Regions from separate parts of the Pandoraea pnomenusa genome, predicted to be linked through region 2. Evidence: predicted binding sites of a transcription regulator. Region 2 holds the regulator's gene; each other region holds the start of a gene.
The links. Region 2 encodes sigma-54, which starts transcription at its own class of promoters, with help from an activator protein. Its sites were predicted from a motif close to TGGCANGNAANCTGCTTT; they were not measured.
Positions count from the first base shown of each region.

Region 1: LV28_RS37000 (circularly permuted type 2 ATP-grasp protein) is a predicted target of sigma-54. The motif match lies at 2,724-2,741, and genes of this name have one in related genera.
Region 3: glnA (type I glutamate--ammonia ligase) is a predicted target of sigma-54. The motif match lies at 2,506-2,523, and genes of this name have one in related genera.

Region 1 is NZ_CP009553.3:2,922,257-2,926,430, forward strand. Features, by position in the region: gene LV28_RS36990 (transglutaminase family protein) at 1-222, opposite strand, end outside; gene LV28_RS36995 (alpha-E domain-containing protein) at 227-1,225, opposite strand; gene LV28_RS37000 (circularly permuted type 2 ATP-grasp protein) at 1,269-2,693, opposite strand; gene LV28_RS37005 (ureidoglycolate lyase) at 2,990-3,547, opposite strand; gene alc (allantoicase) at 3,689-4,174, opposite strand, start outside.
Region 2 is NZ_CP009553.3:4,836,501-4,840,674, reverse strand. Features, by position in the region: gene hprK (HPr(Ser) kinase/phosphatase) at 1-577, opposite strand, end outside; gene ptsN (PTS IIA-like nitrogen regulatory protein PtsN) at 677-1,132, opposite strand; gene hpf (ribosome hibernation-promoting factor, HPF/YfiA family) at 1,369-1,722, opposite strand; gene LV28_RS45630 (RNA polymerase factor sigma-54) at 1,859-3,346, opposite strand; gene lptB (LPS export ABC transporter ATP-binding protein) at 3,441-4,174, opposite strand, start outside.
Region 3 is NZ_CP009553.3:3,126,996-3,131,169, forward strand. Features, by position in the region: gene glnL (nitrogen regulation protein NR(II)) at 1-727, opposite strand, end outside; gene glnA (type I glutamate--ammonia ligase) at 995-2,410, opposite strand; gene LV28_RS37880 (rhodanese-like domain-containing protein) at 2,893-3,360, shown strand; gene LV28_RS37885 (LysE family translocator) at 3,474-4,091, shown strand.

The sequences.
Region 1 (4,174 bases), 1.9 Mb from region 2:
GGCGAGCAGATGGATCTCGTCGTGCGCCTGATGCAGCACCAGCGTGTGCATGTCGTTGCCGAATGCGTCGCGCGACGGCGTGAGTTTTCCCGGTGCGCTCAAGCGCCATTGCAGCACGCGCTGCGCCTGCGAGGCGCCCGGCGTGAGCCGAAGCTGCTGGATGGTGTAGCGCACCGGTGTGTCGTACCGGTAGGTGGTTTCGTGACGGATGATCAGGCGCATGGTGTCAGGCCGCCAGCGGGATCAGGAATGTCTGGCTGATCTTGTTGCCGAGCACGGAGACTCGCTCGAGAAACTCGGTCAGGACGGGATGCAGGCCTTGCTGCTGGATTTGCCGGATGTCGGTGTACTTGAGCTCCGCGTGGAGTTTGCCGGCATAGCGCTCGACATCGCCGGACTGCGCGTTGGCGAGCGTTGCGAGGTTTTCGCACACGCCGTTGAGCGACGCGAGCAACGAGCGCGGCATATGGGCATTGAGCATGAGCAACTCGACGACGCGCTCGGGCGTGATCACGTCGCGATACACCTTCCGGTAGATCTCGAATCCGGACACGCTGCGCAACACGGCAGACCAGTAGTAGAAGTCCGTCGGATGCGACGCGTCGGGGCCCGCCTTGTCGGCCCGCACAGCCTCGTGAAAGCGCACGTCGAGGATCCGGGCGGTGTTGTCCGCGCGCTCGAGGAACAGGCCCAGGCGCGTGAAGTAGAAGGCATCGTCCTGGAACAGCGTGCCGAAGCTCACGCCGCGCGAGAGATGCGAGCGAACCTTGACCCATTCGAACAGGTGGGCCGGATCGCGCTCCAGCAGATCGAGCATGCGTGGGAACTCGAGCCAGGTACTGTTGACGGTTTCCCAGAGCTCAGTCGTCAGCGTGCCCCGCACGGCGCGCGCGTTCTCGCGGGCGGCGGCCAGGCAGCACGCAATGCTCGACGGGTTGTCGCGATCGCGCACCACGAAGTCCAGAACATTGGCCCGGGTCGCGCGTGCGTGCTTGCGATTGAATGCAGGCTCCAGCTCGGAGATGCGCAACGTGGCGCGCCATCCCGCCTCGTTGTCGATGCCCGCCGAGAGCGCGTGCGCGATGTCGACATCGTCGTCTTCGTCGCCGAGGTCTTGCGGCAGCAGCAGGTTTTGCAGGTTGACGTCGAGCAGGCGCGCGGTATTCTCGGCCCGCTCCATGTAGCGAGCCATCCAGAACAGGTGGTCGGCGGTACGGCTTAGCATGATTTCTTCCCGTTGGGTTGCGAGGGATCGCCGGCAGGCATGCTCATTTCTCCAGAACCCAGGTGTCTTTCGTGCCCCCGCCCTGCGAGGAATTGACGACGAGCGATCCTTCGGTCAGGGCAACGCGCGTGAGCCCACCCGGCACCATGGTCACCCCCTTGCCCGACGACAGCACGAACGGGCGCAGGTCGATGTGCCTGGGCGCGATACCCGCCTCGACGAAAGTCGGACATGCCGACAGCGCCAGGGTGGGCTGGGCGATGTAGCCGTCGGGCCTGGCGACGAGCCGCTCGCGAAACGCCTCGATTTCGGCTTTCGTCGCCGCGGGACCGACCAGCATGCCGTAACCGCCGGCGCCGTGGACTTCCTTGACGACCAGATCCCCCAGATGGTCCAGCGTATAGGCAAGATCGCCCGCACGCCGGCACTGGTACGTCGGTACATTGTTCAGGATCGGCTTCTCGCCGAGATAGAACTCGATCATGTCCGGCACGAACGGGTAAATGGATTTGTCGTCGGCAACGCCGGTGCCGATGGCATTGGCCAATGTGACGCGCCCCGCCCGGTAGACGCTCAGCAGTCCCGGCACGCCGAGCGTGGAGTCGGCGCGAAACGCGAGTGGGTCGAGGAAGTCGTCGTCGATGCGGCGGTAGATGACGTCCACACGCCTGGGGCCGTTGGTCGTGCGCATGTAGACGAGATTGTCTTCGACGAAAAGGTCCTGCCCCTCGACGAGCTCGATACCCATCTGCTGCGCAAGGAATGCATGCTCGAAATATGCCGAGTTGTAGATGCCCGGCGTCATGACGACGACCGTGGGATCGTCAACGCCCGCGGGGGCGACCGCGCGCAGGCTGTCGAGCAGCAGGTCGGGGTAGTGCTCGACCGGTGCGATGCGATTCCTCGCGAACAGCTCGGGGAACAATCGCATCATCATCTTGCGATTCTCCAGCATGTAGGACACACCGGACGGAACACGCAGGTTGTCTTCGAGCACGTAGAACTCGCCGTCGTCGCCCGTGCCGGCCCGCACCACGTCCACCCCCGCGATGTGCGAGTAGATGTCGCCCGGGACATCCACCCCCTGCATCTCCGGACGATACTGCGCGTTCTTCAACACCTGCTCCGCCGGAATGACGCCGGCGCGCAAGATGTCCTGATCGTGATACACGTCGTGGATGAACTTGTTCAGCGCCTCGACCCGCTGGCGCAAACCGCTCTGCAAGGTTTGCCACTCGTGCGCCGGAATGATCCGGGGAATCAGGTCAAACGGAATGAGGCGCTCCGTTCCGGCTTCGTTCCCATATACGGCAAAGGTGATTCCGACGCGACGAAATGCCAGATCGGCCTCGGCGCGCTTGTGGTGCAGGACATCGTCGGACTGACATTTGAGCCAGTCGTCGAACCGCCGGTAGTGCGAGCGCGTCGTCCCCGTGATGCTCGCCATCTCGTTGTAGCTCTCGACCATACGCTTCTCCGCAGATTGCCGTATCGAGATCGAGCAATATCCATGCCCGGCGGGGCGCCCTGCGATTCTCGCGCCGACCCGGTGCGCTTTTTCGGTGCGACCGCCATTTCCGCTCCGCTACGCGCGCCCCCGCATCGCTTCTTACGCCGGCCATGCACCGCTTTCGTGCCGACTGCCACGCACCATGCCGGTGAAAAATCTCCCGCTACCAACGCAAAACGCCGAGGATCTCTCCCCGGCGTTCTCTCTTGCAGCCCGCTTCCAATGTCTCGCCTGCCTCAAAAACACACGCAGTCTTAAGCAGCCTTTCGCGCCTTCTGCACCGCATCCAACGCCGCCTGCGTCAGCAGATACGCGCCCGGCAAATCCTGCTCGTCACAGTTGTGCCCCTCGCCACCCCGATCCACCACCACGAAGTCACTCACTTCTTCCAACGCCAACAACGGGTGATGCCATACCCCCCTCGCATAATTCACGCCCTGCCATCCATCCGAGACGAACGCCCGCATGCGACTCACGTCCAACTCGCCCGCCGGTGCCACCACCACCAGATACGGCGTCGTCTTCAACGGGATGAACGCCTGGCTACCCAGCGGGTGACGCTCCAACATCCTCACCTCGTACGGCAACTGCCTCGGCTGACCCCGGAAGACGTTCACCAACGGTCGCCCACCCTCCGGCCCCAAATCCACCGCCGCCAGATCGTGATAACGCTCGGTCGTCCCCCCATTGATCGCGAAATGCTTCGCCCCCTCCAGCTCGATCACGTCGCCAAACTCCGCAAACGCCTCTCGCGTCAACCGCTCGATCTTCAACGCCGCACCCGCCATGTCACGCCCCCCTTTTCCACGCATTTGCCATCCCGTCCCGCGAACCATCGGCTCGCAGCAAGGACACCATGCTTCTGAACCCCTCATCGCGCCCGTCATGCGCGTCATGCCCGCGCGACGAGTGGGTCCGGTGCCGCTCGCGCCGCCCCTTTTTGCTGCGCCTGCCTACGCCTTCCTGTCGCTCAATCGCCCCCACAAACGCAGGCGCGATACGCCCCCGTCCGGAATGATGTTGAACCGGATGTGCGTGATCGCACCGAGCTTCTGCACCGGCGCCTCGAAGTGGAACTGCTTGTCCATCGCCAATTTCTGCTCGGGCAACAACACCGGCCAGAACATGGACTGCGTGATCAATGACTGCTCGGTGCCTCCAGTCACATACGCCGCCTGTATCGAGCACCGGTCGGGGAAGTTGCCCTTGAAGTGCGCGGTGTCCACTTCGATCTTCGCGATCTCGCCCGGCTGCGCCAACGCAATGATCGCCCAGTCGTTGCCCGGCTCGCGACGCCGACGCGTCTCCCATCCATCGCCCATGTTCACCCCGCGACCCGGCATCAACAGGTTCGACGCCAACCCGAAGTGCTGGTTGTTCGCGGCCACCACGTATCCCCCGTTCTCCATCGCGATGAGGTCGATGAGCTCGTCACGCGA
Region 2 (4,174 bases):
CGAGACGTACGAAATCGACGGCATCGTCGGCCACCAGCCCGTGACCCCGGCTGATCAGTTCCAGGCCGAGCTCGCTCTTGCCCAGGCCGGAGTCGCCGGTCAGCAGCACCCCCATGCCCAGAATGTCGATAAATACGCCGTGCATCGTGCATCGCGGGGCGAACACGCGCGAAATGTACAGCCGCAGGCTGTCGATGACAGCTGCCGTCGACATCGGTGTGGTGAACAGCGGGGTCGAGGAACGGGTGCAGCGCAGCACCAGGTCGGGCGGCGCTTCGAGGCCGTCCGCGACCACCAGGAACGGCGGTTCCAGGGCGATGACTTCGCCCATGTGACGTTTGCGGTTCTCGTCGGTCAGGCGCTGGTAATAGCGCAGTTCGGCCTCGCCAAGCACCTGGATCCGGTTCGGGTGAATGAGGTTCAGGTGACCCACGAGGTCCGCGCTGGAGGTTGCGGTAGCCACGCTTTCAGGCGTGAAACCGCGCTCCCATCCCTCATGGCCGGTCAGCCACGACAGGCGCAGCGTGGCTGCGTTGTCGTCGAATATGCTCTGCGCGTTGATGCCGGTCAGTTCCACCGCGTCGCCTCGTTCGGTTGGGTGTGGGAGCTACGGAATTCGTCAGTCTTTGCGGCGATACCCGTGAATATCGGCGGAAATCGGCGAGCCCCCGCGGGCTCAGGGCTGCCAGTTCGCGAGCGCGGCGTGAATGACTTCGGCGTCGGGCGCCGTGGTCAATGTCTCGCGCATCGAGCGATCGGAGAGCAACTGGGCAATTTCGGACAGAATCTCGAGATGTTGCTGGGTCGCCTGTTCCGGAACCAGCAGGAAGAACAGCAGGGAGACGGGCTGGCCGTCGGGCGCTTCGAAGGGAATCGGGTCGGCCAGGCGCACGAAGGCGGCCATCGGATGTTTCAGACCCTTGATCCGGCCGTGCGGAATCGCCACGCCTTCCCCCAGCCCGGTCGAGCCCAGACGCTCGCGCGCAAACAGATTGTCGGTGACAAGCGCGCGCGTGAGCCCGGCATTGCTCTCGAAGAGCAGCCCGGCTTGCTCGAAGACGCGCTTCTTGCTGGTGACGGACAGTCCAAGCAGGATGTTGGACGCAGGTAAGAGTTTGACTAAACGATTCATCTTGTAATGCGGGCGAACGCGTAGTCGCCCTCCAACCCCCGATTGACCTCGCATTATAGACCACCCGTCGCTGCGCCCGCGCCAACGCGCGGAACTCGTCGGGACCATACAAAAGGGGCCGTTCAACGGCCCCGCGGTGGGTGATGCCAGACTTATGACAGACGTGGGTTCGCGCGTGAGGTTCCGTGCGGCTTCGCGTCAGTGTCGGTCAATGCGACGACCTCTCCCGGATGGACTTATTGCAGCGGTTCCGCCTCTGGAGGTTGCTGGTGCTTGAGTGCCTCGCGGCCGTGATCCTGAACCTTGTCCTTGTATTGCATTACCTTGCGGTCGAGCATATCGATCAGCTTGTCGATGGCGGCGTACATATTCTCGTCACACTTCTCGACGAAAATCTCCTTACCCTTGAGATACACCGTGATGCTGGCGATCTGGCGCCCGGTCTTCTCCTTGGTCTTGTCGACAGAGAGGATCACCTCGGCGCCGATGAGCTGATCGAAGTGCCTCAACACGCGTTCGAGCTTGTTGACGACGAATTCGCGCAGCGACGGCGTGAGTTCGAGATGATGTCCACTGATCTTCAGATTCATAGCTGCTCTCCTTGCTGAAATGCCGAAGTGCAGGCCGCGTCACGAGCGACGCCGGCTGACGAGAGCCATTGGCGTGACGCAATGTCGCACTGCGGCGTAATGCCCCAGCGAGCCAACATGGCGCACTAGGACCGTACTACAAAGATTTGCGCAAGTTGACTGCGGGGATTCGCATGGCCTCGCGGTACTTCGCGACAGTGCGCCGCGCCACCACGAACCCTTGCTCTGCCAGCAGTTCCGCGATACGGCTGTCGGAAAGGGGGCTCTGCGGGTCTTCTGCTCCTATGAGTTGCTTGATGAGTGCGCGGATGGCCGTCGATGACGCTGCGCCGCCCGCCTCCGTGGCCACGTGCGAACCAAAGAAGTACTTGAGCTCGAAAGTCCCGAATGGAGTGAGCATGTACTTACTGGTTGTCACCCGTGAAATCGTGGATTCATGTAAACCCAGCGTATCAGCAATCTCGCGTAAAACCAAGGGCCGCATGCCGATTTCGCCGTGCGTGAAGAAGTTCTTCTGACGCTCGACGATCGCCTGTGCGACACGCAGGATCGTGTCGAACCGTTGCTGGATGTTCTTGATCAGCCAGCGGGCTTCCTGGAGCTGTTGCTGCAGATTGCCGGTGCCCGGATCGTTGCGGTTGTTTCGCAGAATTCGCGCGTACATCTCATTGATGCGCAGCCGCGGCATGACCTCGGGGTTGAGTTCGGCGATCCAGTTGCTGCCCTGCTTGCGCACCAGCACGTCGGGCACCACGTAATCGGCCTGCGGCGAGCCGTAGGCCGCGCCGGGGAAAGGGTCGAGCGAGCGAATCAGGTGATGCGCCGCGCGCAGGCTGTCTTCGCTCACGCCGAGCAGGCGACGCAAACGCGTGTAATCGCGCGCGGCGAGCAGTTCCAGGTGATCCGAGACGATGCGCAGCGAGAGCGTGCGCACATTGCTCGGCGGCAGGCGCTGCAACTGAAGGCGCAGGCATTCGGACGGCGTACGGGCACCCACACCGGCCGGATCGAAGCTCTGCAGGAGCGCGAGCGCCGCGTTGATCTCCTCGGTCTCGAGCGCCAGCTCTTCAGGCATATCCGCCTGGATTTCGTCGAGCATGGTGCCGAGGTAGCCGTCTTCGTCGAGCGATTCGATCAGGAATTCGACAAGCGCGCGATCGCGCGGCCCCGCCTTGGTCAGGCGCAGCTGCGCGAGCAGGTGTTCGCGAAGGTTGGGGTGATCGACGTGCAACTGCGGGCGCGCGTTGTCGTCGTCGTCCGAGGCGCTGCCCGAACGGGCGAAATCGTTAAGACTCCAATCGCTGCCGCTGTCCTGGTTGCTGTCGTCGAAGCGGGTCTGGCCGTCGAGCTCGCGGGTTTCGTCATGGCCGTTGGCGGACTCATGGCCCTCGCTGGCGCTGCTCGCCGACGTGCTGCGCTCGTTGCGAAGCGACCCGTCCGTGCCGACACGTACCGAGCCCGCGAGCCAGTCGTCCTCGCGCTCGAGCATCGGGTTCTGGGTGAGGGCGTGCTCGACTTCCTGCTGAAGTTCGAGCGTCGACAGTTGCAACAACCGGATGGATTGCTGCAACTGCGGCGTGAGGGTCAGGTGCTGCGAGGTGCGGAGTTGAAGAGTCGGTTTCATAGCGTGTCTCGCCTTCATTGTAGAGGCTTTGTCACGCCAGCGGAACCGGCCCGGCGCCCTATCGGAGGCAGGGTTTACATGCGAAAAATTTGCTTTACATCCGGAAATTCTCGCCCAGATAGACGCGCCGGACGCTCTCGTCGGCCACGATCTGGTCGGGGGTGCCCGCGGCGAGCACCGAGCCTTCGCTGATGATGTAGGCGTGATCGCAGATGCCGAGCGTTTCCCGCACGTTGTGGTCGGTGATGAGGACACCGATGCCCCGATCTTTCAGAAAACGCACGATTCGCTGGATTTCCAGCACGGCGATCGGATCGACGCCGGCAAACGGCTCGTCGAGCAGGATGAAGCGCGGTTGCGTCGCCAGCGCCCGGGCGATTTCCACGCGGCGGCGCTCGCCGCCGGAGAGCGACATGGCCGGATTCTCGCGCAGATGGCTCACCTGGAGCTCGTCGAGCAGGGCTTCGATGCGTCGCTCGATCTCGTCGCGCTTGAGCGGCTTGCCCTGGGCGTCGACCTGCAGTTCGAGCACGGCGCGAATATTGTCCTCGACCGTGAGCTTGCGAAACACCGATGCTTCCTGCGGCAGGTACGAGACGCCCATGCGGGCGCGTTCGTGAATCGGCAATTCGCTGATCAGGTTGCCGTCGAGCTGGATTTCGCCGTCGTCGGCGGGCACGAGTCCCACGATCATGTAGAACGAGGTCGTCTTGCCGGCACCATTGGGGCCGAGCAATCCCACGACCTCGCCGCTTTTCACGTCCAGCGACACGTCCTTCACGACGGTGCGCGCGCCGTATTGCTTCTTGAGCGAGCGCACGACGAGCG
Region 3 (4,174 bases), 1.7 Mb from region 2:
CGGGCAGGCTCACGTCGTAATCCCGCTCGATCGACAGACCCTGCGGGAACTCCGCGAGCACTACGGAGCGCACTCGCTCGCAGACTTCGTGAATGTTCACGTCGGTGGCGATATACGGGTGCCGGTGAGGTTCCAGCAGGCGGTCGACCAGCGTTTGCAACCGGTCGGACTCCTTGATAATGACCTGCGTGTACTCGCGCAACTCGCGTTGATCGAGCTCGAATTCCAGCAACTGCGCCGCCCCGCGAATCCCGCCCAGGGGATTCTTGATCTCATGCGCCAGATTGCGAATGAGCTGCTTGTTCATCAGCGCCTGATCGATGATGCGTTCTTCGCGCTCGTTTTTGAGCTTCTGCTCGTTCTCGATCAGCTCGACGATCACGAAATCGGGCGCCGACTCGGGGGCCGCGACGATCGCATGCGTGTGCAAAGGCTCCTGCGCGGTGCGCTCGAGCACCAGATCGAGGCGTGTGGTCTGAAAGCGGTTGGCGATGAGGTCGACCATCGTCGACGCCAGCACCTCACCGTTCGTGAACACGTCGTTCCACGTCATCTGCGACAGCGAACGGCGCGAGAGCGCGAGCAGGGCCTCGGCCGCCGGGTTCGCGAAGACGACACGCAGCGAGTGCTTTTCGAGCACGAGCAACACGGTGGGCAAGGCTTCGAGGCCGGGCAGGATGCCGGTGGCCGCGAGCTTCGCCTCCCACGGATCGACACTCGCAGGCAACGCCGGCGCCTGGCCAGGCGCGGCGCCGACGCCGGAGGGCGAATCGTCAGTGGCAGGCGCGCGCGGACTTGCGGTCGGTTTCGCACCAGCGCGGACACTTTTCATCAAGGATCGAGGCGATAGGTTCATGACCCGCTACGCAGGAATACGCCTTGCGGCGACGGATAAAAAAGGGGGACGGCCGCGGCCATCCCCCTTGCATGTCGAGCATGACGGTCGGCCGCTGGCGTTCCGTCATGCCGGCGCATTCCCTGCGCAGCGATTCGATTACAGCGAGTAGTACAGTTCGAACTCGAGCGGGTGCGTGGTCATGGCCACACGGCGCGCTTCGTCCGTCTTCAGTGCGATGTACGAATCGAGCATGCCGTCGGTGAACACGCCACCGCGCGTGAGGAACTCGCGGTCTTCGTTCAGATACTCGAGGGCCTGTTCGAGGCTCGCGCACACGGTCGGGATCTTTGCATCCTCTTCCGGCGGCAGGTCGTACAGGTTCTTGTCGGCAGCCTCGCCCGGGTGGATCTTGTTCTGCACGCCGTCCAGGCCGGCCATCAGCATGGCCGAGAATGCCAGGTACGGGTTGGCCATCGGGTCCGGGAAGCGCGCTTCGATGCGGCGGCCCTTCGGGTTGGCAACGTACGGAATGCGGATCGAGGCCGAACGGTTACGGGCCGAGTAGGCCAGCTTCACCGGCGCTTCGAAGTGCGGCACGAGACGCTTGTACGAGTTCGTCGACGGGTTCGTGATCGCGTTCAGGGCACGGGCGTGCTTGATGATGCCGCCAATGTAGTACAGCGCGAACTCCGACAGACCGCCGTAGCCGTTACCGGCGAACAGGTTCTGACCGTCCTTCCAGATCGACTGGTGGATGTGCATGCCCGAACCGTTGTCGCCAACGATCGGCTTCGGCATGAACGTGGCCGTCTTGCCGTAGCTATGCGCCACGTTGTGCACCACGTACTTCAGGATCTGCGTCCAGTCGGCGCGCTGGACCAGCGTCGAGAACTTCGTGCCGATTTCGTTCTGGCCCTGGCCTGCCACTTCATGGTGGTGGACTTCGACGGGCACGCCGAGTTGCTCGAGCAACAGGCACATTTCCGAGCGCATGTCCTGGAACGTGTCGACCGGAGCGACCGGGAAGTAGCCGCCCTTCGTGCCCGGACGGTGACCGGTGTTGCCGCCTTCGAAGTCTTGCGACGACGACCACGGGGCTTCTTCCGAGTTGATCTTCACGAACGTGCCCGACATGTCGGTCTTCCACTGGACCGAGTCGAAAATGAAGAATTCCGGCTCCGGACCGAAGAAGGCGGTGTCGCCCAGGCCCGTGCTCTTCAGATACGCTTCGGCGCGCTTGGCGATCGAGCGCGGATCGCGGTCATAGCCCTTGCCGTCGGCCGGTTCGATCACGTCGCAGGTCAGCACCAGCGTGCTTTCTTCGTAGAACGGGTCGACGTACGCGGTGTTCGCGTCCGGCACCAGCAGCATGTCCGAGGCTTCGATGCCCTTCCAGCCTGCGATCGACGAACCGTCGAAAGCGTGGCCGCTCTCGAACTTGTCTGCGTCGAAGTGCGACACCGGCACCGAGACGTGTTGTTCCTTACCGCGCGTGTCGGTAAAGCGGAAGTCGACGAACTTGACGTCTTCTTCCTTGACCAGATTCATCACATCTGCCACAGATTTGCTCATGCTATCTCCCGAAAGATTCAATCTGGCGCTGCTGGCGCTCATCGCCCGCGTCGCCGCACCCTCTTAACGAACTCCGTGTTCGGATTCGCCTGTGTTAAGCAGGAAGCGTGCCAACGTGGCACCGACCCGCGTCGCATCATCCTCACCCACTGATTTCTAAGGAAATATTCGATTCTGGTGCGACCAGCGCCGAATTCCCGCTTGTGGACCGCGATTCTCCATTTCGGTGCGTCACGCCCCAAAACATCACCGATATGGTGCATTCAGAGATTATGCACCTTTTCGGTGCCGCCATCGGTTACCGACGAACCGAAGTTGTGCAGCGACTCGCACCGTCCGGATGCGCATTACCGCGCCACGCCTTTGCACGTCCGCCTCCCGACCACCGCCGGGCGACATTTGTCCGATTGACGGAATGCGCACCTCCCGTAAAGTGCACGCTAGAATGAAGGACGACCTTCGACCAGCGAGATCACAGCAATATGACAAGCGCCAAAGCCATTCTCGAACAAGCCGAACAACGCCGTGCCACCGGACAACTCGCCTACGCCGGGGCGGTGACGCCCGAAGAAGCGATGGCGCTGCTCAATGCCGACGCGAACGTGCGTCTGATCGACGTGCGCACCCGCGCCGAACTCGACTGGGTGGGCCGCCCGCAAGTGCCGGACGGCCAGTACGCTAACGTCGAATGGGTGCGGTATCCGGGCGGCGTGCCCAACGAGCATTTTCTGGAGCAGCTGACGTCGCAGGCCCCCGACAGGAATGCACCGCTGCTGTTCCTGTGCCGCAGCGCCGCGCGCTCCAAGGCGGCTGCCAAGGTCGCCTACGAAGCCGGGTTCACGAAGTCGTTCGACATCCTCGAAGGCTTCGAGGGCGACAAGGACAGCGCCGGCCACCGCAAGCACGTCAGCGGCTGGTGCTTCCGCAATTTGCCGTGGATCGGCGCCTGAGACGCCCGCCCCGCCTGGTGCACTGTCATCGCGCGCACGGGTAAGCGTCGGCGTCCGGTAAGCGCCCCCCTTTCGAATCATTCCGATCGTCATCACCGCGAGGAGACACCGCGATGGACTGGACACATTTGCTGACTTTCGCCCTGGCGCTGTTCGTGGGCGCAGGTACGCCCGGCCCGGGCATCGCCGCAATCGTGGCGCGCGTGCTCGGACGCGGCACGCAAGGCGCGATCGCCTTCTCCGCTGGCGTCGCGATCGGCGACGTTGTCTGGCTCACGCTCGCCGTGCTCGGTGTGGCCGCGTTGGCGCACACGTTCTCGGGCGTTTTCCTGGCGATCAAGTACGCGGGTGCCGCCTATCTCCTGTATCTCGCCTGGAAGATGTGGCACGCGCCCGCCAGCGCCCCCGCCGAGCCGTTGAGCGCCGCGCCGCGCGAACAATCGTGGCGCCTGTTCCTTGGCGGCCTGTCAGTGACGATGGGTAATCCCAAGGTCGTCGTTTTCTACTTCGCCCTGCTGCCCAACCTGCTCGATTTGCAACGCGTCACGGCACTCGGTTACGTCGAAGTCGTCGGCGTCACACTCGCGGTGCTCGCCATTGTGTTCGGCTCGTACATCGCGCTCGCCGCGCGGGCGCGAAGACTGCTAAGCTCGGCCCGCGCGGTGCGGCGATTGAATCGCGCGACAGGCACGGTCATGGCCGGCGCCGCCGTCGCGATCGCCACGCGCTGAGTGCACCACGCGGCCCCGGGGCCGCGCAGCGCCGCTGCATCGGGAACGAATACGCCACCCTCGAGGTGGCGTTTTTTTCGCCT